DNA from 2 places in the Pontibacter sp. GD7 genome. Region 1 is predicted to be linked to the other one. Evidence: riboswitches for the same ligand, from Rfam matches in the RefSeq annotation. Region 1 holds a riboswitch; the other holds the start of a gene.
What was found. Region 1 has a riboswitch for S-adenosylmethionine ahead of metH (methionine synthase). Riboswitches for the same ligand answer to the same signal wherever they lie in the genome.
Positions count from the first base shown of each region.

Region 2: it holds a riboswitch for S-adenosylmethionine, as region 1 does, so the genes downstream of both, AC4BAP_RS13005 (trans-sulfuration enzyme family protein) here and metH (methionine synthase) in region 1, are expected to answer to the same signal.

Region 1 is NZ_JBYZMP010000001.1:172,056-188,237, reverse strand. Features, by position in the region: gene AC4BAP_RS00745 (T9SS type A sorting domain-containing protein) at 1-892, shown strand, start outside; gene AC4BAP_RS00740 (hypothetical protein) at 881-1,132, opposite strand; gene AC4BAP_RS00735 (hypothetical protein) at 1,198-1,650, shown strand; gene AC4BAP_RS00730 (hypothetical protein) at 1,950-2,633, shown strand; gene AC4BAP_RS00725 (SIR2 family protein) at 2,787-3,869, opposite strand; gene AC4BAP_RS00720 (ribonucleoside-diphosphate reductase subunit alpha) at 4,010-6,391, opposite strand; gene AC4BAP_RS00715 (ribonucleoside-diphosphate reductase small subunit) at 6,746-7,705, opposite strand; gene rplU (50S ribosomal protein L21) at 8,349-8,660, shown strand; gene rpmA (50S ribosomal protein L27) at 8,734-9,003, shown strand; SAM riboswitch class I at 9,263-9,372, shown strand; gene metH (methionine synthase) at 9,444-13,151, shown strand; gene metF (methylenetetrahydrofolate reductase [NAD(P)H]) at 13,525-14,481, shown strand; gene AC4BAP_RS00690 (DUF3575 domain-containing protein) at 14,758-15,597, opposite strand; gene AC4BAP_RS00685 (cyclase family protein) at 15,663-16,182, opposite strand, start outside.
Region 2 is NZ_JBYZMP010000007.1:223,658-239,839, reverse strand. Features, by position in the region: gene AC4BAP_RS13065 (dihydroorotase) at 1-686, shown strand, start outside; gene AC4BAP_RS13060 (DUF4199 domain-containing protein) at 748-1,257, shown strand; gene AC4BAP_RS13055 (DUF4199 domain-containing protein) at 1,284-1,808, shown strand; gene AC4BAP_RS13050 (glycosyltransferase family 2 protein) at 1,812-2,786, shown strand; gene AC4BAP_RS13045 (glycosyltransferase) at 2,786-3,928, shown strand; gene AC4BAP_RS13040 (GNAT family N-acetyltransferase) at 4,006-4,524, shown strand; gene AC4BAP_RS13035 (SDR family NAD(P)-dependent oxidoreductase) at 4,656-5,450, shown strand; gene AC4BAP_RS13030 (DoxX family membrane protein) at 5,447-5,908, opposite strand; gene purB (adenylosuccinate lyase) at 6,103-7,458, opposite strand; gene AC4BAP_RS13020 (biosynthetic peptidoglycan transglycosylase) at 7,825-9,795, shown strand; gene AC4BAP_RS13015 (bile acid:sodium symporter family protein) at 9,920-10,936, shown strand; gene AC4BAP_RS13010 (homoserine dehydrogenase) at 11,388-12,647, opposite strand; gene AC4BAP_RS13005 (trans-sulfuration enzyme family protein) at 12,667-13,842, opposite strand; SAM riboswitch class I at 13,981-14,087, opposite strand; gene AC4BAP_RS13000 (trans-sulfuration enzyme family protein) at 14,194-15,363, opposite strand; gene AC4BAP_RS12995 (OsmC family protein) at 15,422-15,847, opposite strand; gene metX (homoserine O-acetyltransferase MetX) at 15,901-16,182, shown strand, end outside.

The sequences.
Region 1 (16,182 bases):
TGTTTCTGGTCTGACTTTTACCTTGTACGATGTGGACCGTAACGCCGGTCAGTTTTTAGATAAGATACAGGTGATCGGGTATGACGGTGCCACAGCTATACCTTTAACTAAAAACATGATGCTGCCTACTGTGTCGAATGAGTTTAGCAATGGCGCAGCAAGAGCTAAAGTGGATGGTGTGGACTCAAAAGTAACCTCCAACAAAGGTAACGTTACGATCAGCTTTGTTGCCAACATAGACCGCGTAGAGCTTAGATACTTTAACGATGATGCCGCCAAAGGCAGACAAGGCATAGGGATAAGCGATATCTCCTGGGCTATGGCAGAAGAAAGTATAACAGCAATGCCTGTGGAGCTGGCTTCGTTTAAAGGGCAACTGAAGAATGGCCAGAGCGTGCTTACCTGGGTAACAGCAATGGAGAAAGACAACGACAAGTTTTTAGTAGAGCGTAGCCAGGATGGCAAGACCTTTACTAAAATTGGCGAAGTAAAAGGCAACGGTAACAGCAACAGAACTATAAATTATACTTTCAATGATGTGAAGCCTGTGGTTGGATTTAACTACTACCGCCTGCAGCAGGTAGACTACAATGGAACAACATCCTTCTCTGCCATTGTTGCCATAGAGCTTACAAACAAAGTGGCAGGTATAGCTGCTAAGCCGGTACTTTATCCTACAGTGGCCACAGATGTGATCAACATCAGCCTTCCGGGTTTTGGAACCAAGGTTAACCTGACCGTTCTGGACGCATCAGGCAGACTGGTAAAACAGATGACTACTACCTCAGGAGCAGAAGCCGAAGTAAGTGTACAGAACTTGAAAGGTGGCGCATACTTTGTTTCTTTAAGCGATGGGCAACGCCACGAAACGCTCCGCTTTTTAAAACAGTAACAGATTAAGTGTAGTTTTAGAAACCACCTGCTCTATTCCGGCAGGTGGTTTTGTTTTTTCAGGGTCTACACCCTTTAAACCACTAACCGGAAAGCAAATAATAACGTGCCTCCCCTCACTTAAAGGCTTCAATTCCGTATCGGCAACAAACCATTTTAGCAGAAAACGAAGCTTCAGGGAAAAGCGTTGTGCTATTTTGTTGAATAATGTTACCTTTAAAAACAGTAGCAGGTTCCCCATGTATGGGGCTTTCTCCTATCACCCCTATGTTCGTATATAATAAATATATTAAGAACTTTTACACTATGCTGGAGTTGCGCTATCAAAGTGATGTGGTTAGCATCCTGGTTGACAAAGACAAGCAACTGGGAAAAGCGGAGTGGCGTGGTTTTCTTTCGAGCCCGGAGTTTAGAGAAAACGGTTTGCGTTGCGCGCAACTCTGTCAGGATGAAAAGCTTGAGCGTTGGCTGGCAGATCAAAGAACAATGCGCGCCATCAGGCAACAGGACCTGCAATGGGCGGCCTTAGAACTTCTACCAAAACTATTAGCTACACCGCTCCGGCGTATGGCCGTTGTGGTCTCTGCAGACATTTTTAACAACATGGCCATGGAACAATTGTATAAGCGGGCTGGCAGTATTGGAGACATGGTAATCAAAGAGTTCGTTACCGAAGAAGAGGCACTGGAGTGGCTGCTTGAACCCTTAAAAGCCGAGGTGAAATCCAGTGACCATAAACCTCATCAAAAAGGTGCTTAACTTATACATTAAGGTTAACGAACACCTCGTACATAAGGGCAATCTCGCAAACAAGGCTAATAGAGTCAATTTCAGCTACCAGGTATAGATCATACTTCTTTCAAGTATAAAAGCTTCTCGCAAGTAAATAACAGCTTTTCCCCTGCCGATCATTCCCAGCCTCTCCTTTAAAAAAGCAGCTTTCATACTATGTATTGCAGGATAACGTGCTTTTTACACACCCGTAGGCTTAAGTATGTTATACAAAACCTAAGTCTACAACTATGAAAACTATTAATAAACTTTCTGCTTGGCTCGTCATGTCAGTATTGTGCTTTGCATGCGACGATGACAACGACAGCATCATCACGCCAAACACTTCCTACACTTATACTTTTGAGCAAAACGCTGAAGGCTGGCAAGGAGGGTTCGCTGATTACCCTAAAGATTGGGACAAAAGCCGCTTCGAGTTTGAGTTTGACCGTGAAGCCCTCCCAGCCGAGATTGGTGAGAACAGTATGGCCATGAAATTGTCTGGACGTAACATAAGCGATGATCTGTTCATGTTTATGAAAAAGCAGATAACCGGACTTGAGCCGAACCATACATATAGCGTTACCTTCGAAATAGAACTCGCTTCACAGTATCCGGAGCAATCAGCGGGAATTGGCGGCAGCCCTGGGGGAAGCGTGTATTTAAAAGCCGGAGGCAGTACAATTGAGCCAATCCCTGTAGAGATGCAGGGTGCCGGCAACAATGTCAGGATGAACATCGACAAAGGCGGGCAGTCGCAGGGCGGCCAGGACATGGTAGTGCTGGGTAATGTAGGTATACCGGGGAATACTTCGGAGTACAAGCTCATTCAAAGAGACAACCTGCAAAATCCTGTCCAGATCACAGCCGACAGCAATGGCAATTTATGGCTTATTATTGGCACAGATTCAGGTTTCGAGGGAACAACCACGCTATACTATAACACCATAGATGTTAGCTTGGAGTATTAAAGTAGCTCCCTGCAGACCTCGCAGCGTGCGCAGCTCCTGCGAGTGTCTAAGGATGTGAAGGCTATTGCTTCGTAGCTTAGGTTATGGAGGGTTAGACGCTCGCGGGTCGTAAAGACGCCGCGAGGTCTGTAAAACTTTGTAGAAGTTAGGCAGCTATGCTACAAGACCTCTGTTGTTTATACTTGTATCACTATTCTTAATGTTTGGCATAAAGAGTTGATAGAGCAAGCTGAATAACTGTCGCTCACTATGTATCTCTTTAGTAGAGAACTGATAAATCTCTTTTGAGTAATAGTTTTGTAGCTCTTTTACAACTTCATCCGGATCTAAAGAGCATACTATGAGTTCAGTATTAGGACGATCAAAGTAGTTACTTATTAGCTCTTTTATATGCGGTTCATTTCTAAAGGAGTTTCCTATAATGATTATCCTATTATTGGTCTTCAACTTTTCAACAAGCGTTCTATAGTAACTAGAAAGAACCTGATCATCAAGAATCTCTTTTTCCTTTAGAAATGGGTTATTAAACACAAGAACAGGCTCATCATTATAAATGTTACCTATTAACTTATATGTATTGCCTCCTTTTTTTGCGAATTTATATGAGCCATGTAAATGGACCATACACCTTTTGGAACTTTTTAAAAAGTTCTCATACAGTTTTAGATGGCCTGGCAAACTGCTTTTTCCAAATCCATCACTGTAAATAAAATGAGTGCCATTTATCCTTACAGGGTAGGTAAGCAAGGTATCTAGTATGCCATCATAGTTTGTGGTACAAATAAAAAGCTCTTCTACTCCATTATGCTTTAGCATATTTTCAAAGTTTAAGCCAAAGCTTGGAAAAAGCTTCCGTATTGTGCTATAACCTGAGGAGCCTTCAAATCTCTTAAAATCTAAAGCTACCTCTTTGAGACTTTCTTTCCGAGTTATATCAAACTTACTATTCAGCTTATCTATTAAATTCATAGGAATAACATTTTTGACAAGGTCCTCATCCGAAAATGCATTCCAAATACTAAGTATCTGTTCATCACATAGATTGGGGTGAAACTGCTTGATTTTAGGAAACGCTTGTTTAAATCTTTCCCAAAGTCCTGCCACATCGTCAATGTTGTTAGCAATTATATCTAATTCTAACTTTAAATCACAAGGAGCTTTATCCGAAGAGTAATTCCTGATAATATTTGCTAATAGCCTGTTTAAGCCATTACCAGTAAATAGAATGGGTTTCAATGTTGTATACTATAAAGAATGGGCTAAAAAGTATAAATAACAGTATTCCATCCGCTAGCAGGGAGCCAGTAGTAACAGGAAGTATAGAATTGGTAGGAAAAAAGAAGAAGGAGGACAATCAGCCCTCCTTCTTTAGTTATTTACGATCCGCAAGCTTCGCAAGCGTCTGGGTTATCGAGTGAGCAGCTCATATCGCTGCGGTTTTGATCTTGCTGGTTATACACTGGCGACAGGGTTTCGGCGGCCTGTTTCTCTACGGTAAACTTGATGGCATCTACAGCTGCTTTGGTGCGCAGGTAGTACATACCTGTCTTCAGTCCTTTCTTCCAGGCGTGGAAGTGCATCGAGGTCAGCTTACCAAAGTTCACGTTCTGCACGTGCAAGTTCAGCGACTGGCTCTGGCAGATGTAAGCGCCACGATCAGCACTCATATCGATCACGGCACGCTGGCTGATCTCCCATACTGTTTTGTACAGGTCCTTGATGTGCTGCGGTATAGCTGGAATTTCCTGGATAGAGCCGTTTGCTGCGATGATGTCATTCTTCATCTTATCGTTCCAGATGCCCAAGGCAATCAGGTCGCGCAGCAGGTGCTTGTTCACTACCATAAACTCGCCACTTAGTACGCGGCGCAGGTAGATGTTAGAAGTATAAGGCTCAAACGACTCGTTGTTGCCCAATATCTGTGCAGTAGAAGCAGTAGGCATCGGAGCAACCAACAGTGAGTTACGCACACCATGCTTAATTACTTCCTGGCGCAGTTCTTCCCAATCCCAGCGGCCGCTCTCCGGAGTAACGTCCCACATATCAAACTGGAACTTGCCTTCCGATAGCGGAGAACCTTTGAACGTCTCGTATGGTCCCTGCTTCTTGGCCAGGTCCTTAGAAGCCGTCATGGCTGCGAAGTAGATCGTCTCGAAGATATCCTTATTCAGGCCGCGTGCTTCATCACTTTCAAATGGCATGCGCAGGTGAATAAAAGTATCAGCAAGGCCCTGCACACCCAACCCGATCGGGCGGTGACGCATGTTCGAGTTCTTTGCCTCAGGTACCGGGTAATAGTTTATATCGATAACCTTGTTCAGGTTAACTGTTGCATGGTAGGTTACATCAAACAGCTTCTGGTGATCAAACACCTTATGGCCACCTTCCTCTTTTACAAAGCGAGGCAACGCCAGAGAGGCCAGGTTACAAACAGCTACTTCATCTTCGCTGGTGTACTCCATGATCTCGGTGCACAGGTTAGAGCTCTTGATGGTACCCAGGTTCTGCTGGTTAGACTTGCGGTTTGCGTGGTCTTTGTACAGCATGTATGGCGTACCCGTCTCGATCTGCGACTCCAACACATGGAACCATAGATCTTGAGCTTTAACAGTTTTGCGGGCACGGCCCTCACGCTCATACTTCTCGTATAGGCGCTCAAAGTCTTTGCCCCAGCACTCAGCCAGACCAGGTGCCTCGTTCGGGCAGAACAGGCTCCAGTCACCGTTCTCCTCTACACGCTTCATAAACAGGTCTGGAGTCCAGAGGGCGTAGAACAGGTCGCGGGCACGGTTTTCTTCTTTGCCATGGTTCTTCTTCAGCTCCAGGAAGTCGAAGATATCGGCATGCCATGGCTCCAGGTAGATAGCGAAGGCGCCTTTACGCTTTCCGCCGCCCTGGTCTACGTAGCGGGCCGTGTCGTTAAACACCTTCAGCATCGGGATGATACCGTTGGAGGTGCCGTTGGTGCCTTTAATGTATGAACCCGTTGCGCGGATGTTGTGGATGCTCAGACCGATACCACCGGCACTTTGCGAAATCTGTGCACATTGCTTCAGGGTATCGTAAATGCCTGGTATACTGTCGTCCTTCATGGCAAGCAGGAAGCACGAAGACAGCTGTGGCTTAGGCGTACCAGCGTTAAATAGCGTTGGTGTGGCATGTGTAAACCACTTCTCCGACATCAGGTTATACGTCTCAATAGCAGACTCAATGTCTTCTTTGTGTATACCCACGGCCACACGCATCAGCATGTGCTGCGGACGCTCCACGATCTTGCCATCCAGGCGAAGCAAGTATGAACGCTCCAGGGTTTTATAGCCGAAGAAATCGTAGTTGTAATCCCGATCGTAGATGATGGTAGAGTCGAGTAGAGCCGCATTTTTACGGATGATCTCATACACATCTTTGGCGATAAGCGACGCATTCTCACCCGTTTTTGGGTCGGTGTAAGTATAAAGTCGCTTCATGGTATTGGAGAACGACTTGCTCGTTACCTTGTGCAAATTTGAGATAGCCACACGTGCCGCCAGTACCGCATAATCAGGGTGCTTGGTGGTAAGCGACGCCGCTGTTTCTGCCGCCAGGTTATCCAGCTCCACGGTAGTTACGCCATCGTAAATCCCGTCAATCACTTTCTTGGCCACCTCGATCGGCGACACATAGTCCATGTTCAGGCCATAGCACAGCTTTTCGATGCGTGCCGTAATTTTATCGAATTTGACGGATTCGCGTCTGCCGTCTCGTTTAACTACTAACATATAATTTATACTATTAGCGAGGTTAAAGGCCTCGGGTTGACTGAATGATATATAGATGCCCTGCTGCTTATGGCAGGAGTTTATGCACTATGAGGTATACAAGTAGCCAATACGGTATTATATGTATAAGCCGTTGTAGTACAACTGATTATGTGTAAAGCTAAATGCTTTTACTATATAGCAGGGTAGAAATACCCCATCTGATGGCAGTTATGCCAACTAAGATTCTGCACAGGCCTGTTACATAAAGGCTGCAGGCATCGTGCAGTGGTAAGTATGTATTAATGTTTAGGTAGGAAAAGAAGATGGGCCTTTTCCCTTTGGCTTCCTAAACATAGTGAATCTCTAATTATCTTAAAAGTCTTCGTCCAGAGAAAAAACATTTTTGTCTTTGTCTCCCATTACGCCGGCCTTCTGGTACTCGCCCACGCGCTTCTCAAAGAAGTTTGTCTTGCCTTGCAGCGAGATCATTTCCATAAAGTCGAATGGGTTGGTCGAGTTGTAGATCTTGCTGCAGCCCAGGGCCACTAACAATCTGTCAGCCACAAACTCGATGTACTGGCTCATCAGCTTTGCGTTCATGCCGATCAGGTCAACCGGCAGCGCGTCTGTTACAAACTCCTGCTCAATGGTTACGGCATCGCGTATGATCTCCTGCACACGGCTTTCCGGCAGTTTGTTGTTCAGCATAGAGTAAAGCAGGCAGGCAAAGTCGCAGTGCAGGCCCTCGTCGCGGCTGATCAACTCGTTAGAGAAAGTAAGGCCAGGCATTAAACCACGCTTCTTAAGCCAGAAAATAGAGCAGAAAGAGCCAGAAAAGAAAATACCCTCCACAGCCGCAAAAGCGATCAAACGCTCCACGAATTTCTCGCTGTTGATCCAACGTAACGCCCACTCTCCTTTTTTCTTAACACACGGCACCGTTTCCAGCGCGTTAAACAGGTAATCCTTTTCAGACTGCTTCTTTATATAAGTGTCTATTAAAAGCGAGTATGTTTCCGAGTGGATGTTTTCCATCATGATCTGGAAACCATAGAAGCAACGCGCCTCCGGGATTTGTACCTCCTGCATGAAGTTGATCGCCAGGTTCTCGTTCACGATGCCGTCGGATGCCGCAAAGAATGCCAATACGTGGCTGATAAAGTGACGCTCACCGTCGTTCAGGTTCTCCCAGTCTTTCAGGTCCTGCGACAGGTCGATCTCCTCGGCAGTCCAGAAGCTGGCTTCAGCCTTCTTATACATCTGCCAGATGTCATCGTGCTGGATTGGGAACAGTACAAAGCGGTTTGGGTTCTCTTGTAGTATTGGCTCCATAAGCTAGTAAGTAAGCGTTTTATTTGTTGAAGGGTAAGCAACTTTGCTTAGAAAACACCCTGTAAGAATTTATGTTTAGCTGGATGTCTGACTGGCATCCGGTACTATCCTGACTTCAAATATATAGATTTGAACTTGAATTTGCCGACGAAAGTTGTTCAATTTATTCACATTGTTTTAAGCGTTTGATCGTGTGTGTGTTATGCAGCAATGCACACGCTTATCCACATAGTTGTTAAGCTATATATTTTTGTTAGAATATTGTTAAGAAACTATTAAATCTCTGTAAAATGCCTTTTGCGGCTATGTGAGTGGGTTTTGTGAGTAATCTTGTCAGATTTAGGCGCAATGGTTTGTGTAAAACCAGCAGGGTGGCTGGGGTGATTTGTGTAAGCTGAAAATAGATTTACACATCAGGGGTTTGGCTTGTGGATAAGTGACGGCTTGTGTATCCTATTGATGCAAAACAAGTTGCAGGGCAATTCAGGGGCTTTAAAAAAGTGCGTTGTGGATTTCAACATTTTTATCCACATTTTAGTGTGTAGGATCTGGTAACTGGTAACAATTTATGCGATAAGGCATTGCATAATTAAAATATGTGCCGTACTTTTGCAGACTAAATTTTAAACATACATTGAAGCTGATGTACGCAATTGTAGAAATCGCAGGTCAACAGACCAAAGTAGAGAGCGGTAAGTTCATCTACGCTAACAAGCTTTCCGGCAATGAGGGTGACGCCGTAGAGTTCACCAATGTTCTTCTTACTGATGATAACGGCACTATTACTTTAGGTGCTCCTTTCGTTGAAGGTGTTAAGGTTGTAGGAAAAATCCTTACTAGCACTGTGAAAGGCGACAAAGTAATCGTTTTCAAAAAGAAGAGAAGAAAAGGATACCGTAAGAAGAATGGTCACCGCCAGCACTTCACTAAGGTCCTGATCGAGAGCATTGGTTAAGCAGTAAGAAGAAATTAATCGAAGAATCTTTTCAGGGGATGCACCCGCTAACCTGAATTAAATTTTAAACAAAATGGCACACAAAAAAGGAGCTGGTAGTTCTAATAACGGCCGCGAGTCACACTCAAAACGACTTGGTGTTAAGATTTACGGTGGCCAGGACATCATCGCTGGTAACATCATTGTAAGACAAAGAGGTACTGCACACCACCCGGGCAAAAACGTGGGTATGGGCAAAGACCATACTTTGTTTGCTTTGGTTGACGGCGTTGTAGAGTTCAGAAAGAGCGTTAAAAACCGTTCTTATGTTTCTGTAATTCCTAAGGTAGAAGCAGAAGCGTAAGCAAAGTATAACTGTTATGCAGTTAGGAGAAAGGGATGCCATGAGGTGTCCCTTTTTTTATTGAAAAAACTTTAACAATTCGGTAACATCGGCCATAAACTGGCGTATATAATATCATAGAGTTTGATTTACCGTTAAAAGTAGATTAGACTTTGAGGAAAAGGACACGTTAAGTGTCCTTTTCTGTTTTATGGGGTTAACATCAGCAAATCAATACCGAAAAGATTTCGTATTTCACATATATCTGATAAATTGCAGCTTCTTATCAAGAAAGACCGAGGGATAGGGCCCTATGACGTCTTAGCAACCTTGTACAAGCCTGGTGCTAATTCCCTTCCTGGTTATACTTTAACCAGGAAAAGATAAGATAGTATATCCTGCCTTGGGGTGTCCTTCTTGATAAGCGAACGCAAAGACTTACGAGAAGAAAGACACCAACAATGATCGCCAAAACACATCCGATTTATACTTTGCTGCAGGAGCGCGTGCTCGTGCTCGATGGCGCCATGGGCACCATGATCCAGCGTTACCAGCTAACGGAAGCCGATTTCCGTGGCGAGCGCTTCAAAGATCACCCCTCCGACCTGAAAGGCAATAACGACCTGCTATCCATTACCCGTCCCGATGTGATCAAAACCATCCATACCGAGTACCTGGAGGCCGGTGCCGACATCATAGAGACAAACACCTTTAGCGGCACAAGTATAGCCATGGCCGATTATGGTCTGGAGAATATCGTGTATGAGCTGAACTATGAATCGGCCAAAATAGCACGTGAGGCAGCAAACGAGCTAGAAGCGAAAGATCCTGCGCACAAACGCTTTGTAGCAGGTGCCATCGGCCCCACCAACCGCACGGCTTCCCTCTCCCCGGATGTGAACAACCCCGGCTTTCGCGCCATTACATTTGACCAGCTGGTGGAGGCATACTATGAGCAGGTGCGTGGTTTGGTGGATGGCGGCTCCGACCTACTATTGGTAGAGACGGTATTTGACACGCTTAACTGTAAAGCTGCTCTTTTTGCGATACAGCAGTTTGTAAACGACGGCGGCAAGGAGCTCCCGATCATGGTGTCGGGCACGATTACAGATGCCAGTGGCCGTACCTTGTCTGGCCAAACGGTGGAAGCTTTCTGGAACTCGATCTCGCATGCACCTATACTTAGCGTGGGCTTTAATTGTGCCCTGGGTGCGCGTCAGTTAAAAACGCACATCCAAGAGCTGGCCCGTATCTCCGATTGCTACATCAGCGCCTACCCGAACGCTGGTTTACCAAACGCTTTTGGTGGCTACGACGAAACTGCCCAGCAGATGGGCGCTATAGTTGAAGAATACCTGAAAGAAGGCTTAGTAAATATACTCGGTGGTTGTTGTGGCACCACACCTGTACACACCAAAGTAATCGCAGACTTAGTGCAGAAGTATAAACCGCACACTCCCACACCAGTAGCCCCTCTCCCCCGCTACAGCGGCCTCGAGCCCCTCACCATCACCCAGGACACACTTTTCGTAAATGTCGGCGAACGCACCAACGTTACCGGCTCTAAGATGTTTGCCCGCCTTATCGTTAACGGTAAGTTTGAAGAGGCACTTGCAGTTGCACAGCAGCAGGTAGAGGGCGGTGCCCAGATCATTGACGTGAATATGGACGAAGGCATGCTCGACTCAGAGCAGGCCATGACCGACTTCCTCAACCTGATCGCCTCCGAGCCCGATATTGCCAAACTGCCGATCATGATCGACTCTTCGAAATGGAGCGTGATTGAGGCTGGTTTGAAATGCACGCAGGGTAAAAGCATTGTTAACTCCATCAGCCTGAAAGAAGGCGAAGAAGCCTTTAAGAAACTGGCCCGCAAAGTGCGCCAGTATGGTGCTGCTGTAGTGGTGATGGCTTTCGACGAAACCGGCCAGGCTGATACGCTGCCGCGCCGCATTGAGATCTGTGAACGCTCTTACCGCATTTTGGTGGATGAAGTAGGCTTCCCACCGCAGGACATTATTTTTGACCCGAACATATTGGCCATCGCCACCGGCATCGAAGAGCATAACAACTATGCTGTAGATTACATTGAGGCGGTGAAGTGGATTAAAGCCAACCTACCGCACGCACAGGTAAGTGGTGGTGTGAGTAACCTGTCTTTCTCCTTCCGGGGCAATGATATTGTGCGTGAAGCCATGCATACGGTATTCCTCTACCACGCCGTGAAAGCCGGAATGGATATGGGCATTGTGAACGCCGGTATGCTGGGCATTTACGAGGAAGTACCGCTAGAACTGCGCGACCTGATCGAGGACGTGATCTTTAACCGCTATCCGGATGCAACAGAGAAGCTGGTCACTTACGCTGAAACCATCAAAGGCAAAGGTAAAACAGCCACAGCAGCCGACAACACATGGCGCGATGCTCCGGTAGAAGAACGCCTGAAGCATGCACTGGTACGCGGTATTGTAGAGCATATCGATGAAGACACTGAAGAGGCCAGACAAAAAGCCGTTAAAACCCTGGATGTGATTGAAGGTCCGTTGATGGCAGGTATGTCGGTAGTAGGTGATCTGTTCGGTGCCGGAAAGATGTTTTTGCCGCAGGTGGTGAAAAGCGCACGCGTGATGAAAAAGGCGGTGGCTTACCTGATGCCTTTTATGGAGGCCGAGAAGGCTGGTTCCTCTTCATCCTCGCAGGGTAAAATATTAATGGCTACCGTTAAAGGCGACGTACACGACATCGGCAAAAACATTGTGGGTGTGGTGCTGGCCTGTAACAACTACGAGGTAATAGATCTGGGCGTGATGGTGCAGCTGGATAAGATCCTGGCTGAGGCCGAGGCGCAACAGGTAGATATAATTGGCCTGAGTGGTTTGATCACGCCATCGCTGGATGAGATGGTGTATGTGGCGCAGGAGATGGAGCGCAGAGGTATGAAAATTCCGTTGCTGATAGGTGGAGCTACAACCTCGCGGGTACATACCGCCGTGAAGATCGCGCCGCAGTACAGCGGGCCGGTGGTGCACGTGCACGATGCATCGCGTAGCGTAACGGTGGTAAGCAGCCTGCTGGGTAGCAACCGCGACAGCTACATTGCCGATATAAACGCAGAGTATGAGAAGCTGCGCGAAGACCACCTGGGCCGAACTAAAGACCGTGCATTTGCAAGTATAGCAGAAGCCCGCGCCAACAAGTATAAAGTGGATTGGGCTGAGGCACATCCTACCAAACCAAGTTTCCTGGGCAACAAAGTATACACCAACTACCCTCTGGAGGAGATCGTCCCCTACATCGATTGGACACCGTTCTTCCATACCTGGGAGCTCAAGCGCCAGTACCCGAAAATCCTGAATGATCCGGAATTGGGCACTGAGGCAACCAAGCTGTTTAATGATGCACAAAGTATGTTGCAGGAGATCGTGGAGAAGCAGCTGTTGGAAGCACGTGCCGTGGTAGGTTTTTATCCTGCCAACGTGCAGGCCGACGATACCATCGAAGTATACGCCGATGATTCACGTGAAAACGTGCTGACGGAATTCCATACCTTAAGGCAGCAAGGCAAAAAAGGTGCTAACGTGCCGAATCTAGCTTTCTCTGATTTTGTGGCACCGAAAGAGGCAGGTGTGCCCGATTACATTGGCGGATTTGTGGTATCAGCTGGATTTGGTATTGAAAAGCTGCTGACCAAGTATGAAGCCGAGCACGACGATTATAAAGCTATTATGGTAAAGGCGCTGGCAGACAGGCTTGCCGAGGCCTTTGCCGAATTGATGCACGAAAAGGTGCGCAAGGAATTGTGGGGCTACGCACCGGAAGAGCAACTGGATAACGAAGGCCTGATAAAAGAGCAATACAAAGGCATTCGTCCGGCTCCAGGCTACCCTGGCTGCCCTGACCATACGGAGAAAGTCACGCTGTTTAACTTACTGAATGCTGAGGAAACCGGAGTTATACTTACTGAGAACCTGGCCATGTACCCGGCTGCCTCGGTGAGCGGTTTGTACTTCTCTCATCCGGAGTCGCGCTACTTTGGCCTGGGCAAGATCGGTGAAGACCAGGTGGCCGACATTGCGCAGCGCAAAGGTATGCCGAAAGAGGAGCTGGAGCGTTGGTTGTCGCCAAACCTGAACTATGAGCCAAAGCCGGTGGCGCAGCAGGCGGTGTAAGTATCCAACCACCCCTAACCCCTCTCCCGAAACAAGTCCGGGATCTTCGACTTGTCTAAGGAGGGGAATCTGCTGTTACTGCTTCATCTGCCATCATAATAGCTGCTTTCTTATTTTGTCATCCTGTAAGGATCTTGTGTGAAGGGAGGTTAAGCGGAGACGACAGGTAATTTGCCTTAAGAGCTGTAGTGACAGAAGTCCTCTCCTCGGAGGGGTGCAGGGGTGGGTAAAGCGGATAAGGATATCCGCAGCAGAACAGGTTCCAGATCAGTAAATCCGGAACAGCACAAAATGTAATTAGTTATACTTCAATCTTGCTTCACCCTCTCCTGTTTTTAGGAGAGGGCCGGGGTGAGGTAAAAATCAACATAAATTGAAAGTAACAGACCACTTCAAAAACGCTAACGGCAAAACGCTGTTCACTTTTGAGATACTGCCCCCACTCAAAGGTGAGAACATGAAAACCCTGTTCAGCCACATAGACCCGCTGATGGAGTTTAAGCCACCGTTCATAGACGTAACCTACCACCGCGAGGAGTATGTGTACAAACAGCGCGAGAACGGACTGCTGGAGAAGATCACCACACGTAAGCGGCCGGGCACGGTGGGTATTTGCGCAGCCATCCAGAATAACTATAAGGTAGACACGGTGCCGCACCTGATTTGCGGAGGCTTTAACCGAGAAGAAACCGAGAATGCCTTGATAGATCTGCACTTCCTGGGTATAGACAATGTGCTGGTGCTGCGCGGCGACTGCGTGAAGAGTGAGCAGCGTTTTGTGCCGGAGCTGGGTGGCCATCATTATGCCTCAGAACTGATTGAGCAGGTGGTGAAGATGAATAACGGCTGTTACCTGGACGATGAGCAAGTGAGCAACAGCTGCACCGATTTCTGCATCGGCGTGGCCGGTTACCCTGAAAAGCATTTTGAGGCACCCAACATGAGATCGGACCTGCGTTGGCTGAAGAGAAAAGTAGAACTAGGCGCTGATTACATTGTTACGCAGATGTTTTTCGATAACCAGAAGTATTTCGATTTTGTGAATGCCTGCCGTGCCGAAGGTATAAACGTGCCGATCATCCCGGGCCTGAAGCCGATGACGACCAAGACCCAGTTAACGCTACTGCCAAGCCTGTTCCATGTGGAAATACCATGCGGCCTGGCGGATGCCATAGAGGCGTGCCCGGATAACAAGGCAGCGGCGCAGGTAGGCGTGGAATGGGCCATACAGCAGTCCAGAGAGTTGATGGAGTTCGGCGTGCCGTGTCTGCATTACTACTCCATGGGCAAGTCAGACTCAGTGCGGAAAGTGGCCGAGGCACTGTTTTAAGTAGTAGGGCAAGTATACCGGTTTAGAGAGACTGGCTTTACTTACAATGGGATACCGCATAGGGGCGGGCCCGTTAAGTTCTAAGAATTTGCTCCTCAGTGATGCTTAAAGCATTAATATAGCAGTACAACGATTCTCCCCTTGAGGACAAGTTTCAAACTCCCGTTTTCACTTGTCCTCAAGGGGACAATTTTCGTTAGACTTAACGGCCCTGCCCAAAAGGGGAGACCCCAGATTATACTTTACTTCTCACAAACCGAAATAAACCGGCAGGTGTCAGAAGGCTACCCCTAAGCTTAGCCCTGCCCCCCTTATACCTATGTAAGGAGCCTTGCCTGTCAGGTGTGCGCCTTGGCTCGTTACTGTTGCCATTACGTCGACGCCGGCTATTTCTCCATTTACTGATTCCAGTTCTTCTATTAGATCTTTTCTGCCGGCTTCGCTTAAGGTGCTAAGGTTTACAGAAGCAGGCAGGTCGATGTTAAATTTGCCGTAGTGAGCCCCTATTATGTACCAGTCTAAAGCAACGCGCTTGGCAATCAGCCATTGGGCTCCGAACATTACGCCACCTCCAAAACCAGTCATCCGGCCATCAAAAGGGAGCTGATACGTGTTATTGTTATAAGTATAATCGTAAGGGAAAGCTAGCTCAAGGTTCATGTGCCGGCCATAAAGAGACACGTAAAAGCCCCTTGCCCCTTCTTTTTTTCCGGTATAAAACCTTATTTCCCCGGTGTAGGTCGTATTTGCCAAAAGAGAACTATCTAAGTCATCAGTGATGTCGTCACCCTCATCTTCCATAATGCTGTTGATCAACTCTTTAGAAGCAAACATGTGCGAGGCGATAGTTTCAGGCATAAATCTATAACCGGCTACAATTGTGGTTTTGCGAGATAGAGAGCGTTCATAGCTGAAGCTGTAGTTGTTAAACGCCAGCGAAGACAGGTTCATTTTCACGATATTCTTCCTGAATACCTCAGGTACTTCTAACTCAGAGGTAACAGTACTCTTAATTAAAACATTTGTTGTATCTGATTGACTTACAGATGGATTTAAATCCTGCCCAAAGCAGCACGACGCGTAAAAGAAACAAATAATAAGGAAACCTTTCATCATAGTATTAAATTTTTCGACTATAACGAAGGTTGAACGGAATTGGATTTAATTAATTGAAATTATAACTAAAAATATTGATTCAGAGTTGGCTGCAAAGTATAAAGTATAGGCTTGCTGGGGCTGGCATCAAGTTGCAGGCTGGCGATCTGCAGGTTCAGCAAGTATAAACCGTCTGCAATATGGTCAGGGGCATAGATCAGCTCGGTGATGGTAGCGCCGCAGCGGGTGTTTTTCGGGTACTGCCAGAAGGCATGGTGGCACAGCAGTTTGCCTTCGTCCATCTCACGGTCCACAGAGGGCAGGTCCAGGAGCAAATGTTGAATGCCTTTTTCGGCCAGGTATTGCCCAATGGTGTGCTCTAAGTATGGCGGGTTGGTGCCGGAGTAGTGGCGGGTGAGTTTCTCATCTGTGTTCGGAAGGGTGCGAAGTATAACCGCCTCGGGTTTTATACTTTGCAGCTGCTTTTCCACATCTTCCAGCATTACCACCAGATCACCGTTTTCCTGCTGCTTTGGCTGCACCGTTACCAGCTGGGCCACAAACAGAAAGCGCTTCAGGCAGTTGTGGATGGTAGCGTTCTCGTCG
Region 2 (16,182 bases), on a different contig from region 1:
GAATAACAAGCACTCAACTGGGCATGAAGGGTATCCCCGCTTTGGCCGAAGAAGTAGCCATTACCCGCGATCTGCAGTTGCTGGCTTATACAGGTGGTAAGATGCATTTCTCATTGGTTTCTACGGCAGCTTCAGTGGAGGCCATTCGTAAAGCCAAAGCGCAGGGTCTGCAGATTACTTGTGATGTTGCCAGCTACCAGGTTAGCTTTATTGATGAAAACATCATGCCTTTCGATACAAACTATAAAGTAGCACCTCCTTTCAGGAGCCAGGCTGACGCGGATGCTATAAAGCAGGGCCTCCTGGACGGCACGATCGATGCGCTGGTTTCCGCACACATGCCACAAGATACTGAATCTAAAAAACTGGAGTTTGACCTGGCCGATTTTGGCATCATAAACCTGGAAACAGCTTTTGCTGTGGCTAACATTGCCTTTTCTGGAGCATTGTCTACTGAACTGCTGATTGATAAGTTTGTAACCGGGCCCCGTGCTATACTTGGCCGCCCCGTTCCGGTTATTAAAGAAGGCGAAACGGCTAACTTAACACTCTTCCAGCCGGATCAGACCTGGGTGCCAACAGAGGCAGAGACGCTGTCTAAAAGCAGAAATTCACCGTTCTATGGCAAAGAGCTGAAAGGACGTGTGCTGGGTATCATCCATAAAGGGCAGGTGGTACTGCATTAATCTTTTTTAATATTTTTATACTTATATTTAGCTTCTGTTAAGCCGGAGCTTTAAGACAAACATGTTCAATCAAACTATAATCAGAGTTGGGGTGCGCTATGGCGTTTTGTGCGGGTTGTTATGCTTTGCGCTGGTAGTGGCCTTATACTTTGTGGGTTTCAACCCTTTCGGGGATATGGGCCGCGTGACGTATTTGCCAATTCCGGTTTTTATATTCCTGGCCATCCGGTACTACAAGCTTTTTCAGGAAGGCGAGATCGGCTTTGGCCGTGGGTTTAGGGTAGGTCTGTCGGTTTCGTTTTACACGGCGCTAAGCACTGCCATGCTGGTTTTCCTGTTCGTGAGCTTTGCCGGGCCAGAGATCTTACAGAACCACATTGCCGAGATGAAGGCATTGCTTGAAGAAACCCGTGAAGAGCAAATAAAATTGCTCGGAGAAAGAATGTTTGAAGAAGGGTATAAAGCCCTTAATGCTATAACGCCAAGTATGCTGGCTGCCGATGATTTTTTGCGTAGGATTTTTGTGGGTGGGGTATTCTCATTAGTAGCCGCAGTGTTTTTCCGTAAATAACTGTTCCAAACCATAAAACTAATCTTATGACTGAAATTCAACCACAAGCATCTGTAAGTTCTGTTGCCATAAAGTATGGTTTACTTTCCGGATTGATAGGAGTTGTTTACTCTCTGATCATCATGGTGGCAGACCTTGGTGATAACCGCCTGCTAAGTAGCCTGGCCTATTTGATACTGATCGGAGGTATAGTATTAGCCATGAAACAATACAAGGCGCTTAACCTTGGCCACATGTCTTATGGGCAGGGATTGGGCATTGGCTCTCTTGTTTCAGTTATTTTTGGTCTCTTTACCGGCCTGTTCACCTGGATCTATACTTCGTTTGTAGATACAGAGTACATGGCACGAGTTATGGAGAAACAGCGTGAGCAAATGATCACGCAAGGTTACTCTGACGAACAGATTGATGCCGGTATGAAAGTGGCTGAAAACTTTCAGGGGCCGGTGATGATGATTTTAGGCACGGCCGTAATTACGTTAATAGTTGGATTTATCCTGTCGCTGATTATTTCTGCTATCATTAAGAACAGCAGACCGGAGTTTGAATAACACATGCAATACCCCTATGATATCTCGGTAATAGTTCCTCTTTTTAACGAGGAGGAATCATTACCTGAACTCGTGCGCTGGATCAAACGTGTGATGCACGCGCACGAGTTTTCTTATGAAGTTATTCTTGTTGATGATGGCAGCACGGACCACTCGTGGGATGTGATACATCAGCTGGGTGCCGACGACAATGCGGTAAAGGGCATTAGCTTTAACCGTAACTATGGCAAGTCTGCCGCCCTGAATGAGGGTTTTAAGCGTTGCTCCGGCGAGGTGGTGATCACGATGGATGCCGACCTGCAGGACAGCCCTGAGGAGATCCCGGCCCTGTACGACATGATCAAGAACCAGAAGTATGACCTGGTTAGCGGCTGGAAAAAGAAACGTTTCGACCCGCTTAGTAAAACAATCCCTACAAAATTATTTAATGCCGCTACCCGCAAACTGTCGGGTATACAGCTGCACGACTTTAACTGTGGCCTGAAGGCATACCGCCAACTGGTGGTTAAAAGTATAGAAGTGCACGGCGAAATGCACCGCTACATACCGGTTATTGCCAAATGGCATGGCTTTACCAAAATAACCGAAAAGCCAGTACAACATCAGGAACGAAAGTATGGCACCACCAAGTTTGGTCTGGAGCGTTTCGTGTATGGTTTCCTGGATCTGCTTTCCATTACTTTCGTTAGCCGCTTCAAAAAACGCCCGATGCACTTTTTTGGTACAATGGGCACTTTGATGTTTGTGGTAGGCTTGGGAATAACCGTATGGCTTATCATGGAGAAACTGCTTGGCGTGTACACCGGAGGGCGTGTGCGTGATATCGTGGACCAGCCGCTGTTCTTCCTGGCGTTGGTGGCGGTTATACTTGGTGTGCAGCTTTTCCTGGCTGGCTTCCTGGCCGAAATGATCTCATTGGCCTCTAACAAGCAAAACGAGTACCTGATACGGGACAAGGTAGGCGCCCTGAAACGATAATGAGCAGAAAGGTAGTGATCGTTGGTCCTGCGTATCCTTTGCGGGGCGGAGGTATGGCTACCTTTAACGAACGGTTGGCCTATGCTTTCCAGGAGGCTGGCGATGAGGTGGAGATCGTTACTTTTAGCCTGCAATACCCTTCTTTCCTGTTTCCGGGCAAAAGCCAGTACTCCGATGAGCCGGCACCCAAAGGCTTAAGTATAAAAGTACTCATCAACTCCATAAATCCTATTAGTTGGTGGCTTGCCGGCTGGTATATTGCCAGGCAGAGGCCCGAGTTGGTGGTATTCCGGTATTGGCTGCCGTTCATGGGGCCTGCCCTGGGTACCATTGCCCGCATCATCCGCAGAAACAAGTATAGCCGCATTCTGGCTATTACCGATAACGTGGTGCCACACGAGAAACGCCCCGGCGATGTGCCCTTTACCAAGTATTTCCTGAAGGCCTGCCATGGCTTTATAACCATGTCGCGATCGGTGCAGCAGGACCTGGAACAATTCGAGCCCCGAAAGCCAAGTTTATACTTGCCACACCCGCTTTACGACAATTTTGGTACTGCAGAGTCTAAAGCAGAGGCTTGCAAAGCGCTGGGCCTGGATCTGAATTATAACTACATTTTGTTCTTCGGGTTTATCAGGGCTTATAAAGGACTCGACATCTTGCTTAAAGCCATGGCAGATGATCGTGTTAAAGCCCTGGCTGGTTTAAAGCTGATCGTGGCCGGTGAATTTTACGAAGATGCCGCGCCCTACCAACAGCTAATACAGGAACTCAACCTGCAGGACCGGCTTGTGCTCCGGACCGATTTCATACCTAACTCGCAAGTACGCCACTATTTTTGCGCTGCAGACCTGGTGGTGCAGCCATACAAGCACGCCACCCAGAGCGGGGTTACACAGGTAGCCTATCATTTCGATAAACCGATGGTGGTTACCAGGGTGGGAGGGCTCTCGGAACTTGTGCCCGATGGGGAAGTAGGCTATGTGGTTAAGCCCGAACCTGATGCCATTGCCAGCGCCATACTTCAGTTTTATACTTCAGAGGATGCCCCGGGATTCACGCAGAACATAAACAGGTACAAAAAACGCTTTAGCTGGCAGCGATTTGTTGAGGCCACCTGGGAGCTGGCCGATAAAGTTTAACAACCGGAATTGACATTCTTAGACGGTATCCCTGCGGTTTAATTAAGCACCTGATAAACTCCAATAAGTATAAAACTGTGATTAAAAGTATAAAATACCCCGACCTGGATGAAGCTACCCGTAACGAGTTGCAGGGGCACATAGATAATGAATTCGGACATGTTCCCTTTGTGCAGGCACATACCTGGTCAAAGCCTGACTGGAGTTTTATAAAGTATGATGTTGCCAGTATAGCCACATTTTATAATGTAGTGCTGCGTGAGGTAACCATAGACGGATTACAGTATAAGGTGGCCGGCATTAACAATGTAATTACACCTAAAGCATTTCGGGGCAAGGGCTACGCATCAGAAATTCTTAGAACTACAGAAAGCTTCCTGTTTAACGAATTAGGCTGTGACTTTGGTTTACTGCTCTGCGCCGATGCATTGCTGCCGTTTTACAGTCGACTGGGATGGCATCAGGTACATCCAACGCTATATTACGATCAACCGTCAGGCAGAACACTGTACGATTCAAACGTTATGCTGCTGACACCACGCCAGCTTGAGCAGATCAACCCGAATGAGATAGACCTGAATGGTCTACCTTGGTAGTATAATTATACTTTGGGATGTTGAATTTGTCGTATGTCTGGGTAACGGTGCTATGTGTCTGGAACGGTGCAAAGTATAAATCGCTTTTAACTTACTTTGCCTCCGGATTTCCATTAGCTACAAAATAACCTATGAAAGAAGATCTTATACTTGTGTTTGGTGCCGGTGGAAACATTGGCAGTAAAATAGCACAAGCCTTAACAGGCGCTGGAGCAAACGTAGCCGTTGTGGGGCGTAGCCTATCGCGTTTGCAGCAGTTTGAAGGCAAGGCTACTATTTTAGAAGGAGACTTTGAAGATGACAGCTTTCTGCAGGCGGCATTTGCGAAGGCTTCGCGTGTTTTCCTTACCATTCCCAACGAGTCTTTGCTGAACCCTGTTGCTACGGCTGCCCGCCTGGGTAAGCTGTTGGCAGGCAGCCCCGTGAGGCACATTGTAAACATCAGCAACTGCATCCTAAAAAAAGCCGGTGCGCCCACGCGCTTAGTGGCCATGGAGCAGGAGTTGAACAAATTGCCCGGTATCCACATCAAACACCTGCGCTGCGCCAACTTTTTCGAGAACCTGAACTGGGGACTGCACACACCCTACCTGCCCGATCTAAAGTTGCCCTACATTTCATCGTATGAGGTGGCCCATGTGGCTGCAGGGCTTTTACTAAATCCTGCATTTGAAGGTAAGACCGTGGATGTATTGTTAGGGGCTCAGGATTACTCGATGGCAGAACTGGCGGCATTGGCAGGCGAGAAGTATAAGCAGTTGCCATACACCCCGGCAAACGAGTATTTCTACCGGCCGTTTAACGAAGCCGATTTTGAAGTGGAGCAACGCACAGATGCCAATACGTCCAGGTTTTCTGACGCAAAGTTTAGCTTAGCCTATTTCCTGGAGCATGAATTGGTAAGGCAGCCAGCCCAGGCAGTTTAATAATGCTTGTACACCGATTTCTTTTTTATACCGTTTAGCGTCCATTTATAAACAGGCATGCAGGCCAACAGCAGGCTGGCAGCCATTGTTACAAACACTTGCTGGTTAAAGACTTCTTTAATACCAAATGTGATGCTTAACGCCATTGCCAGCAGCAGGGAAAGTATAAAAACACCGACAGCGGCCCACCGAATCCTGAAACCAAACAGCAGCATAAGTGCAAGGATTACCTCCATCAGTGTGGAAGCAGTAGCTATTTTCTCTCCGAAACCTCTGGAGAAAAAAGGCACAACTGTGTGGGTGTAGCCTGCAAAATTAAACCAGTCACCCCACCTGACGCCTTTATCCCCGGTGTCGCCCCAAAATCCGAAGCGGTCTGCCACCGACGACAGCATGGTAAAGGCCAGGACCAGGCGTAAAAATAAAATGGTATAGGGCAGGTATTTATCTTCGTTCATTACTTTTTATCAAGTATAATTTGTTCTCCGAAATGCGCGGCACTTCAGGATTACAGGTATTGAACGGTAAAACCGGAAATAAATCCGTAAAGGGGTAAAATTTATCTCCCAGGCACCCAAACTTTTGAGCAGGGCATAAAATCAAAAGCCCCTGCAGCAAATACTGCAGGGGCTTTTTGATGTGTTAAGTATGGTTATCCGATCAGATCCACGCCAGTATAATTAAAAGGTGTTATTCCCTTCAATTCCTGCTTGATCTTATCATTCACATCCAGCGTTTCGATGAATTCGTGGATGGATTGCTCGGTCATTTTCTCGTTTTTGCGCGTAAGTGCTTTCAGGGCCTCGTATGGCTGTGGGTATCCTTCGCGGCGAAGCACTGTCTGAATCCCTTCTGCCACCACGGCCCAGTTCTCTTCCAGGTGCTGGTTCAGGGCGGCGTGGTTCAGCTCAAGTTTACCGATGCCGCGCTCCAAAGATTTTAACGCGATAAGGATATGCGCCAGCGGCACACCCACATTTCGCAGTACTGTAGAGTCCGTGAGGTCGCGCTGCAGGCGGGATATAGGTAGTTTAGCCGAAAGATGCTCCAGTATGGCGTTGGCGATACCTAGGTTACCTTCTGCGTTCTCAAAATCGATCGGGTTTACTTTGTGCGGCATGGCCGAAGAACCAACTTCGCCTGCTTTTATCTTTTGCTTAAAGTAGCCCATCGAAATGTACTGCCAGATGTCTCTCGCAAAATCAAGCAGGATGGTGTTCAGACGCTTTAATCCGTCGAAGTAGGCGGCCAGGTTATCGTAGTGCTCAATCTGAGTAGTATACTGGCTGCGCTTCAGGCCCAGCGACTCCTGCACAAATCGGTTACCAAAGTCAGGCCAGTTTATACTTGGGTAAGCGATGTGGTGCGCGTTAAAATTGCCCGTGGCACCGCCAAACTTTGCCGAGAACGGAACCTGACGTAGCAGGTCCATTTGCGCCTCCAGCCTTTCAGCGAATACCATAAACTCTTTGCCCAGTCGGGTAGGGGAGGCAGGCTGCCCGTGCGTGTGGGCCAGCATTGGCACTTCTTTCCAGTCCATGGCAAGCTCGCTCAGGCGTTGGTGCAATTGCTGGTAGGCCGGCTGCAGCACACGCTCATCGGCCTCACGCATCGACAGCGGAATAGCCGTGTTATTAATATCCTGCGAGGTCAGTCCAAAATGGATGAACTCTTTATATTCGGCAAGGTTTAGCGCATCAAACTTATTTTTGATGAAATACTCCACCGCCTTTACGTCGTGGTTTGTGATCTTCTCGGTATCCTTTATCTCAAGGGCATCCGCTTCAGTAAAGTTTTGGTAGATGGCACGCAGCGCAGGGTAGGTGGCTTTGTCTATGGCCTGTAATTGTGGCAAGGGCAGCTCGCAAAGTGCTATAAAGTACTCAACTTCTACAAGCACCCGGTACCGGATAAGGCCAAACTCTGAAAAATAACCAGCAAGTTCTGATGTGTTGCGGCGGTAGCGTCCGTCTACCGGTGAAATAGCAGTAAGTGTTGTCAGGTTCATGATAGCGAAGGTTATCAGGCAAAGATAATCTTCTTTGCCAAAGTAAGCCAGAAAAGCGCCGGAGTACTTTTGTCAAGATTTTGATTACGGAATAGGCGCAGCACACGTAAAAGCTAAATTAAGCGCCTGTGCTTTAGGTAGTTTGTGTGGGGCAGCTGCAAAGTATACTGTGCGCTGGCAGAAAGATTGCTAACTTGCCAGTGTTATTAATATCCAAAGCGCCAAACAAACGTATTACGCTTTTAAATAACAAGTACAATATATAGTTACGTATAGGTGTTTAATGTGTAATTATTATTGCAAACGCATTTTTTTAGATACAAATCTTATTAGTTAATTCGCACCTGAAAAGTTTTGGACCGTAGATTGAAAAAAAGAATACTCATTTGGGGTAGCAGTGTGCTGGCCTTCCTGCTGGTATTGGTAGTGCTGCTGTTTATTTTCCGAAGCAGAGTGCTCCAATATACCATAGAGCGGGTAATCGCTAAAGTAGAGAACAAGTATCCCGCAGACTTTAACATCGGGAATGCCGAGTTTGTTGACTGGAACTCTGTAGTCTTAAACGACATCTCCTTTGTACCGCATGACCTGGACACGCTTTTTACCACAGACAGCGTGTATGCAACCATAAGTTTCCGCTCCATATTTAAAGGCCGCATCGTGTTTAAGCGCCTCGAGGTAAGAGATGGCTACCTGACTGCCCGGAAAAACGGCGACGTGACCAACTTTGCCTTCCTGTTTAAAAAGGACGAACCCGAAGAGCCGGTTGATACCACCAAGGGCCGCAACTATGGACACATACTTAACCGCGTGATAGAGACGGTTTTTGATAACGTGCCAGACCAAGTCGATTTCACCAACCTGAACGCCTCTTATAAATCTCCGAACCGCTTTATTGATGTTAAAATGCCTTACCTCCGTATCGAGGATGGCTATGTAGAGTCGCAGGTTTCTATTCTGGCGGATTCGATACAGAACAACATGCGGGTGCGCGGCACCATCGATGCCGGAGATTACAACATTTCGGCCAGCCTTTATTCTGTAAATTCAGGCGGAATCCGGATGCCTTATGTAAAGGAAAAGTATGACGGAACAGTGGCGTTTGATACTTTGCACCTGAGCCTTACAGATAAACGCTACCGTAACGAGAAACTGACCATTGAAGGCCGGGCCATGGTGAATAACCTGCTGGTTAACCACCCTAAGCTGAACGACGAGGACATTCTGGTGAAAGAAAGCGCCATAGACTATGTGCTGACGCTTGGCGAGAACCTGTTTGTAGTGGACAGCGCCACGCAAGTAAGGGTAAACACCGCCGAGGCGAACGTTTATGCCGCCTACCAAAGCAAGCCCTCCAAAGTATACGACCTGAAGGTAAAGACCGACTGGGTAAAGGCAAACGACTTTTTCAGCTCCTTGCCGGCCGGCCTTTTCGAGAACCTCGACGGCATAAAGGCGCAGGGCGAACTGAAGTATAACATGAAGTTCCACGTGAACATGGACAGCCTGAAGCAAGTCGTGTTCAACTCAGACCTGGATGCCTCCAAAGACTTTAAGATACTGCAGTGGGGTAACACCAACATCGAGAAGATCAAAGGCTCATTTGTACATACCGTGTACGAATATGGCAAGCCGGTCCGGACATTTACGGTAGGGCCTTCCAATCCGTTCTATGTGCCTATCAGTCAGGTGTCGCCGTACCTGCGCAACGCCATACTTACAGCCGAGGATGCCGGTTTTTACAGCCACAAGGGATTTCATGAAGAAGCGTTCCGGCAGGCTATTATCAAGAACTTGGAAGAGGGTGAGTTTGCCCGTGGCGGCAGTACCATTTCAATGCAGCTGGTTAAGAACGTGTTCCTGTCGCGCAAGAAAACAGTGGGCCGTAAGGTGGAAGAGGCCATTATCGTCTGGTTGATAGAAAACCTTAACCTGGTGTCTAAGAGCCGCATGTTTGAGGTATACCTGAATATAATAGAATGGGGCCCTGACGTGTATGGTGCAAAAGACGCGGCCCGTTTTTACTTCGGAAAAGAACCGGCCGACCTTAACCTGAACGAGGCCATCTTCCTGACCAGCATTATCCCGAGCCCGAAACGTTACCGGTCGTCTTTTGACAGTTACGGAAACCTGCGCAGCCACAAAGGGTATTACTACAGGCTTATCGGCGGTATTATGCGCCGCCGGGGCATGATCAGTCAGGAGGAGTATGAAAACCTCTACCCGAACGTGAAGCTCTACGGCCGTGCCCGCGACCTGATCGTGACCGCCCCGGATGCCGTGGAGGAAGACACCACTGAATACGAACTGGAAACAATTGACCTGCTTGATTTCTAAAGTATAATCAAAATACTGATGCGGCCCCGGAATCATACTTCGGGGCCGTTGCTTTTTGCATCTCGTTACATATACATCCTCTGTGAACCAACCGCCGCCATCTGAACCAAAGGGCATTGCACTCATCCCGCGCGCTGTAAAGGCATCCCGCCTTGGCCTGGACTGGTTTATACTTGCTCTGGTAAGTATGATCGGGCTGGCGTACCTGTGGCCGGAACTGGGCACAGACCGTGAGCCAATCTCGCTGGGTGACATCGCAGGGTATGGTGTATCGTTGATTTTCTTTTTCTACGGTTTGCGCCTTAGTCCCGAAAAGCTTAAAGCTGGCCTGAGCAGCTGGCGACTGCATGTGGCGGTACAGCTTAGCACATTTATACTTTTCCCGTTGCTGGTGCTGCCTTTCCATACTTATTTTGAGGGGAGTAAAGCGGAACTGCTCTGGCTGGGTACCTTTTACCTGGCAGCGCTTCCCTCTACTGTGTCCTCGTCGGTGGTGATGGTGTCTATTGCGGGGGGTAACATACCGGCAGCTATTTTCAATGCCAGCATCTCCAGCCTGATCGGAATATTTATCACACCACTCTGGATGGGGTTGTTTTTGGAAGCTAGCAGCGAAGGATTTGATATCTGGAGCATTATGGGCAAGCTGGTGCTGCAGGTCCTTTTGCCGGTTATACTTGGTATTGTGCTGCATCGCTACTGGGGCAACTTTGCAGAGAATAATAAAAGCAAGATGCGCTTGTTTGACCAGGTCATCATCCTGCTCATCGTTTATACTTCCTTCTGCGAGTCGTTTGCCCGCGACATGTTCAGTGGTTACAGTTTCAGCAGCCTGTTTATACTTGGGGCAGTAATGGCAGGGCTGTTTTTCCTGGTTTACGGTTTAATACGCCTGCTTAGCAAACTGCTTGGCTTTAACCGCGAAGACAGGATAACGGCCATTTTCTGTGGGTCCAAAAAATCGCTGGTGCACGGCACGGTTATGTCGAAAGTGCTCTTCCCGGACGCAAACATGGTAGGCATTATACTTCTCCCCATCATGATCTACCATGCCCTGCAACTGCTGGCGGCCAGCATTATATCGCAGCAAATGGCAAAAGCAGAAGGGGGGAAGTCAGGGGCAGAAGAAAGTGTGATGTAATAGCTTAGGGCGGTTCCAACCTTTTCCTTAAATGCTGTCATCACGACGTAAGGAGAGATCTTTATAGAATTCTTTTGAGATTTCTACCGTAGCTCGAAATGTCAGCTTAAGTGTTACCCCTCGAGAGCTGGGCTCTTTCATTCTGCATTTGCTGGCGCGGGTTTGTAACCCGTGTCTTATTATGCGTCGGATTTGTAATTAGGAGTGTTCGGAAGTTGACCTAATTTAGAATGAGTACTCTTTTAAGATGATCAATGTGAGTCTAAAAGATAAACAACTATCTACATTAAGTTACTTAGGCTCTTCTTCCGACCACTCGTAATTTGTAATCCGACTGGGCCAGAGGCCCAACTATAGTTCGACACGAGCGAGGACGCTCGCGCCATACGTATAGAGTTCCTGTTCTCACTGCCCTTAAGGGAACAATTGGTAGAGGCAACTGACATCCAACCTATACAGTCTGCTCCTCCAGCGTCTCTACTTCTAACACACCTGAGTTTACCTTGCCTACCTCTACTTCATTTTGCGACTCAATACTCCGCAATACCACCGATACAGCAGGCTCTTTGATAAGCTGTTTTAAATTACTTAACGGAATAGTGCCTATAACATAGCTGCCATCCCTTCTGGTACAGGTTTCTTCGATGCTTTCAAACAGGCCAAGGTATAACGATAGATCTTTACTGGCGGTAAGCAGCACATTTAGCAGAATGTCTTCGCCTGGTACCACGGTTTGTAACTGGTGCAGCTTTTTATATTCGTAGCGATAATCGTAAGTAAGCGCCGACAAGTCTGACAATACCGCTGAGGCAGTTGGGTAAGCGCCAGCCCCTTTGCCAACAAAAAACTGGGTTTCTGCGAAGCTGGTGTGGGTAATAACACCGTTGAACACATCATCCACAGTATAAAGCCTCGAGTCCGGGCTTATAAATTTCGGGATCACAAAGAAGCAGATGGAGTTGTCGGAGTTTTTGATGGCCTGCGCTACCAGTTTAATTTTATAGCCTTTTTCGCGGGCATACTGTAGCTCTACATTCCCGATTCTGTCAATGCCCAGCGTAAAAATGTCGTCAGGGGTTAGGACCAGGCCAAAGGCGTGGGCAATTAGCAGCAGTAGTTTATACTTGGCATCAGAGCCGCCTGTATCAAGACTTGGGTCGCTTTCGGCAAAACCTCGTGCCTGCGCCTCTGCCAGTGCAAGATTATAATCCAGGTTCTCGGAGAAGATTTTAGAGAGGATGTAATTGCAGGAGCCGTTCACAATGCCTTCTACAGAGGTAAGCAGGTCGGTGTCGTAGTACTCTTCCAGGTTACGGATGATCGGGATACTGGCACAGCAGGCAGCCTCGTAAAGCAGGGGCGCATTATAAGCGCGCTGCAACTCCAGCAATTCCTCAAAATGCTCTGCAATCATTTTCTTGTTGGCAGATACCACAGCTTTCCCTTTTCGTAGCGCCTCTGCAACAATTTCAAAAGCAGCATTTGCATCATCTATCAGCTCAACCACTACGTTTATCTCCGGGTCATTCAGAATATCATACTTGTTCAGGGTGAAATTTTCTGTTGAGATAGGGCGGGCTTTGTTTGCCTGCTTTACACATATTTTTTTTATGGTAGTTTTCAAACCGGGTGTTTTGTGCAGTACCTCGTACAGTCCATACCCAACGCAGCCGAAGCCAAACAGACCGATATTCAATTCTTTTCTCTTCATCTTTTTATACTTTCTTAAACTATGCGGATACTTTTTCTGTGTGTGCTTTCTCGAGCACTTTGTTAATGGCCGTTTGCAAATCTTCTATCAGGTCTTCAGCGTCTTCCAGCCCAACCGATAACCGGATCAGGCTATCGGTTACGCCGGCCTGGTAGCGTTTGTCTACGGGGATGGTTTTATGTGTCATGGTGGCTGGGTGGCACAGCAGGCTCTTCACTCCGCCCAGGCTCTCAGCCAGTTTAAAGTACCTGGTGCTGCACACGATCTCTTTTGCCAGCTCTGCAGAGTCTATGTTCAAGTCGAAGGAGATTACTCCGCCAAAGTATTGCTGTTGTTTGCGGGCAATGTTGTGGTGCGGGTGATTGGGCAGGCCGGGGTAGTATACATTTTTAACACCATCCACAGTGGTTAAGAACTCGGCCACCTGCTGCGCATTCTGGCTGTGCTGCTTGTAACGCAGCTGCAGTGTTTCGATGCCGCGTATGGTAAGCCAGCTATCGAAGGGGCTAAGCACACCGCCGGTAGCATTCTGGTAGAACTTTATTTTCTCGCCAAGCTCAGGTGTGCCAGTTACTACCAGTCCGGCAATTACATCGCAATGGCCGGCTATGTACTTGGTGCCGCTGTGCACTACAATGTCTGCGCCCAGTTCTAATGGCTTTTGCCCGATAGGGGATGCAAAGGTGTTGTCTACGCACAAAAGGCAGTTGTTAGCTTTGGCAATTTTTGCGATCTCGGCTATATCAGCAATTTTAAGGGTAGGGTTGGTAGGAGACTCTATCCAGAAAAGTTTGGTTCGTGGCGTTACAGCGTTCACTACTTTTTCGATAGAGGTGGCATCTACGTAGTTCACGTTAATTCCAAACTTCTTGAACACCTGCTCGAACTGCCTGAAAGCCCCGCCATAAATGTCATCTACGGCCAGTATCTCGTCGCCATACTCCAGCAGTTTTACAACGGCATCAATAGCGGCAAGGCCGCTGGCAAAAGCATAGCCGTTGCTGCCGTTCTCAAGTTTGGCTATCAAATCTTCAAGCACTTTGCGGGTTGGGTTGTTGGAGCGGGTATAGTCAAACCCTTTGTTTACGCCGGGTGCTTCCTGTACAAAAGTGGAGGTCTGGTAAATGGGTACGGCAATGGCGCCTGTCTGCGGGTCTACGGGAATGCTGTGGAGGATGCTGGTCGCTTCTTTCATCTCTGTCTGGATATTAATGGTTACTAAAAAATTAATAAAACCACTTATCCAGAGTTCCTACCGGAAGCGCATAAAAAAAGCTCTTCCGATAAGACAGAAGAGCCAAAGTATAGGTACTTAACCTTAGTTGCTCACTCTTGCTTATCTCCCCCTGCATTGCTGCAGAGCAGGAATTGGCACCATTATCAAATTGATTGGTTGCCAAGGTATCATCGGGCCTGTCCCTCCACCTTTCTGGATAAGAAATTATTGATACAAATCTACGGCATGAAAATTTAAAAGGACAAGATTTTTTTCTTATTTTTTATTTTCCTGCCTTTTTAATCTTTAAAGCGGGTTTTATAGCTGATGTCACACTCTGTCCAGCGCCTGCAGAATGTCGCCAAGTATATCCTCCACCTTCTCTAGTCCAACCGAAATCCGGATCAGGCCCGGGGTAATGTTGACGGCCAGTCTTTCTTCTTCGGTTAATTTTGCGTGGGTGGTGCTTGCCGGGTGCGAGGCTATACTTCTGGTATCTCCCAGGTTGGCGGTGAGTGAAAGCATCTGCAGGTTGTTCAGAAAACTTCGGCCGCTTTCCAGTCCGCCTTTCAGCTCAAAGCACACAATGCCACCTCCGTTTTTCATCTGCTTCCTGGCAATTTCGTATTGCGGGTGGCTGGGCAAGTATGGATACTTTAGCCAGGTAATGGCCGGGTGGTTCTCCAGCGTTTCCGCTACTTTTAAGGCAGTTGACGAATGCCGTTCCATGCGTACATCCAGTGTTTCCAGGCTTTTGCTCAGCACCCAGGCATTAAACGGCGACATGGCGGGGCCTGTGCTTCTGCAAAACAGGTAGATCTCCTTTATCAGTTCTTTTTTACCAACTACTACACCACCCATCACTCTTCCCTGCCCATCTATCCATTTAGTGGCCGAGTGTACGGAAAGATGCGCGCCAAGCTCCAGTGGCTTTTGGTTTACAGGCGTGGCAAAGCAGTTATCCACGTTAAGTATAAGGTTGTGCTTCTGCGCCAGTTCCGATACAAATTGTAAATCAATAATATCCAGTCCCGGGTTGGTTGGTGTTTCCAGGTAAAGCATTTTGGTGTTTGGCCGGATGGCTGCTTCCCATGATTCCGGTTTATCGGCGCTTACATACGTAAACGTGATGCCGTATCGGGGCAGGTACTTGGTTACAACGGTGTGGGTGCTGCCGAAAATGGAGTTACAAACCAATAAATGATCACCGCTTTTTAGCAAAGCCATAAAACTGGCAAACACTGCACTCATACCTGATGCCGTTGCAAAACCCGCCTCAGCACCCTCCAGGGCGCACATCTTATCTACAAACTCCTGCACATTAGGGTTGCTGAAGCGGCTGTAGATGTTGTCATCTGTCTCGTCGGCAAAGGCTGCCCGCATACTTTCCGCATCCTCAAACGTGAAGCTGCTGGTCAGGAACATCGGCGTTGCGTGCTCCATCTGGCTCGTGCGCTCTGTTTGTATGCGGATCGCCTGTGTTATCGGGTCTAGTGCCATGGTATACTTTGTTAAAGAGGATTATGAGCGTACCGGGATAATGCCAGTAGGTTGAAGTTTATACTACCGAAACGTTTGCCTCCCAGGTAATGGTGCACCCGGCACGACGAAGCGTTTCTGCTACAGAGCAATATTTGTCTACGGATAACTGGCAGGCTTTATTTGCTTTGTCCGGATCAATTTTGCCTGACAGGTTAAACGTAACATGTACTTTTTTCCACAACGAAAAATCTCCTGTCTTTTCGCGTTCGCCTTCAATTTTCATACTATACCCCTGCAGGTCCTGGCGTTGCTTTTTTAAGATCGAGATCACATCTATACCACTGCAAGCGCCCATGGCTATCAGAAGAGACTGCATAGGGCGTACACCAAAGTTGTTGCCACCGGAATAGAGGCTGTTGTCTAATCTGGCAATGTTTCCCTGGGCATCTGTTGCCTCAAACCCATACTCGCCGCTTACTCTTTTTAATTCTATTGCTTCCATTCTAATATATATGTTATGGATGTAAAGAAAACATGTACTTACTTTGCATACAAATGAAAAGCACAAATACCAGCTATTTTAACTACAAACAACCTTTCCGGCTGGAGAATGGAGAAGTACTGCCCGAGCTTACCATTGCCTATCATACTTATGGCAACCTGAATGCAACAAAGGATAACGTAGTCTGGATCTGCCATGCGCTTACGGCCAATGCCGATGCAGCAGACTGGTGGAACGGTTTGGTAGGTGAGGGGCTGGCCCTTGACCCTGAGAAATATATTATTGTTTGTGCTAATATCCTGGGCTCGTGCTACGGTACAACAGGCCCTTTAAGT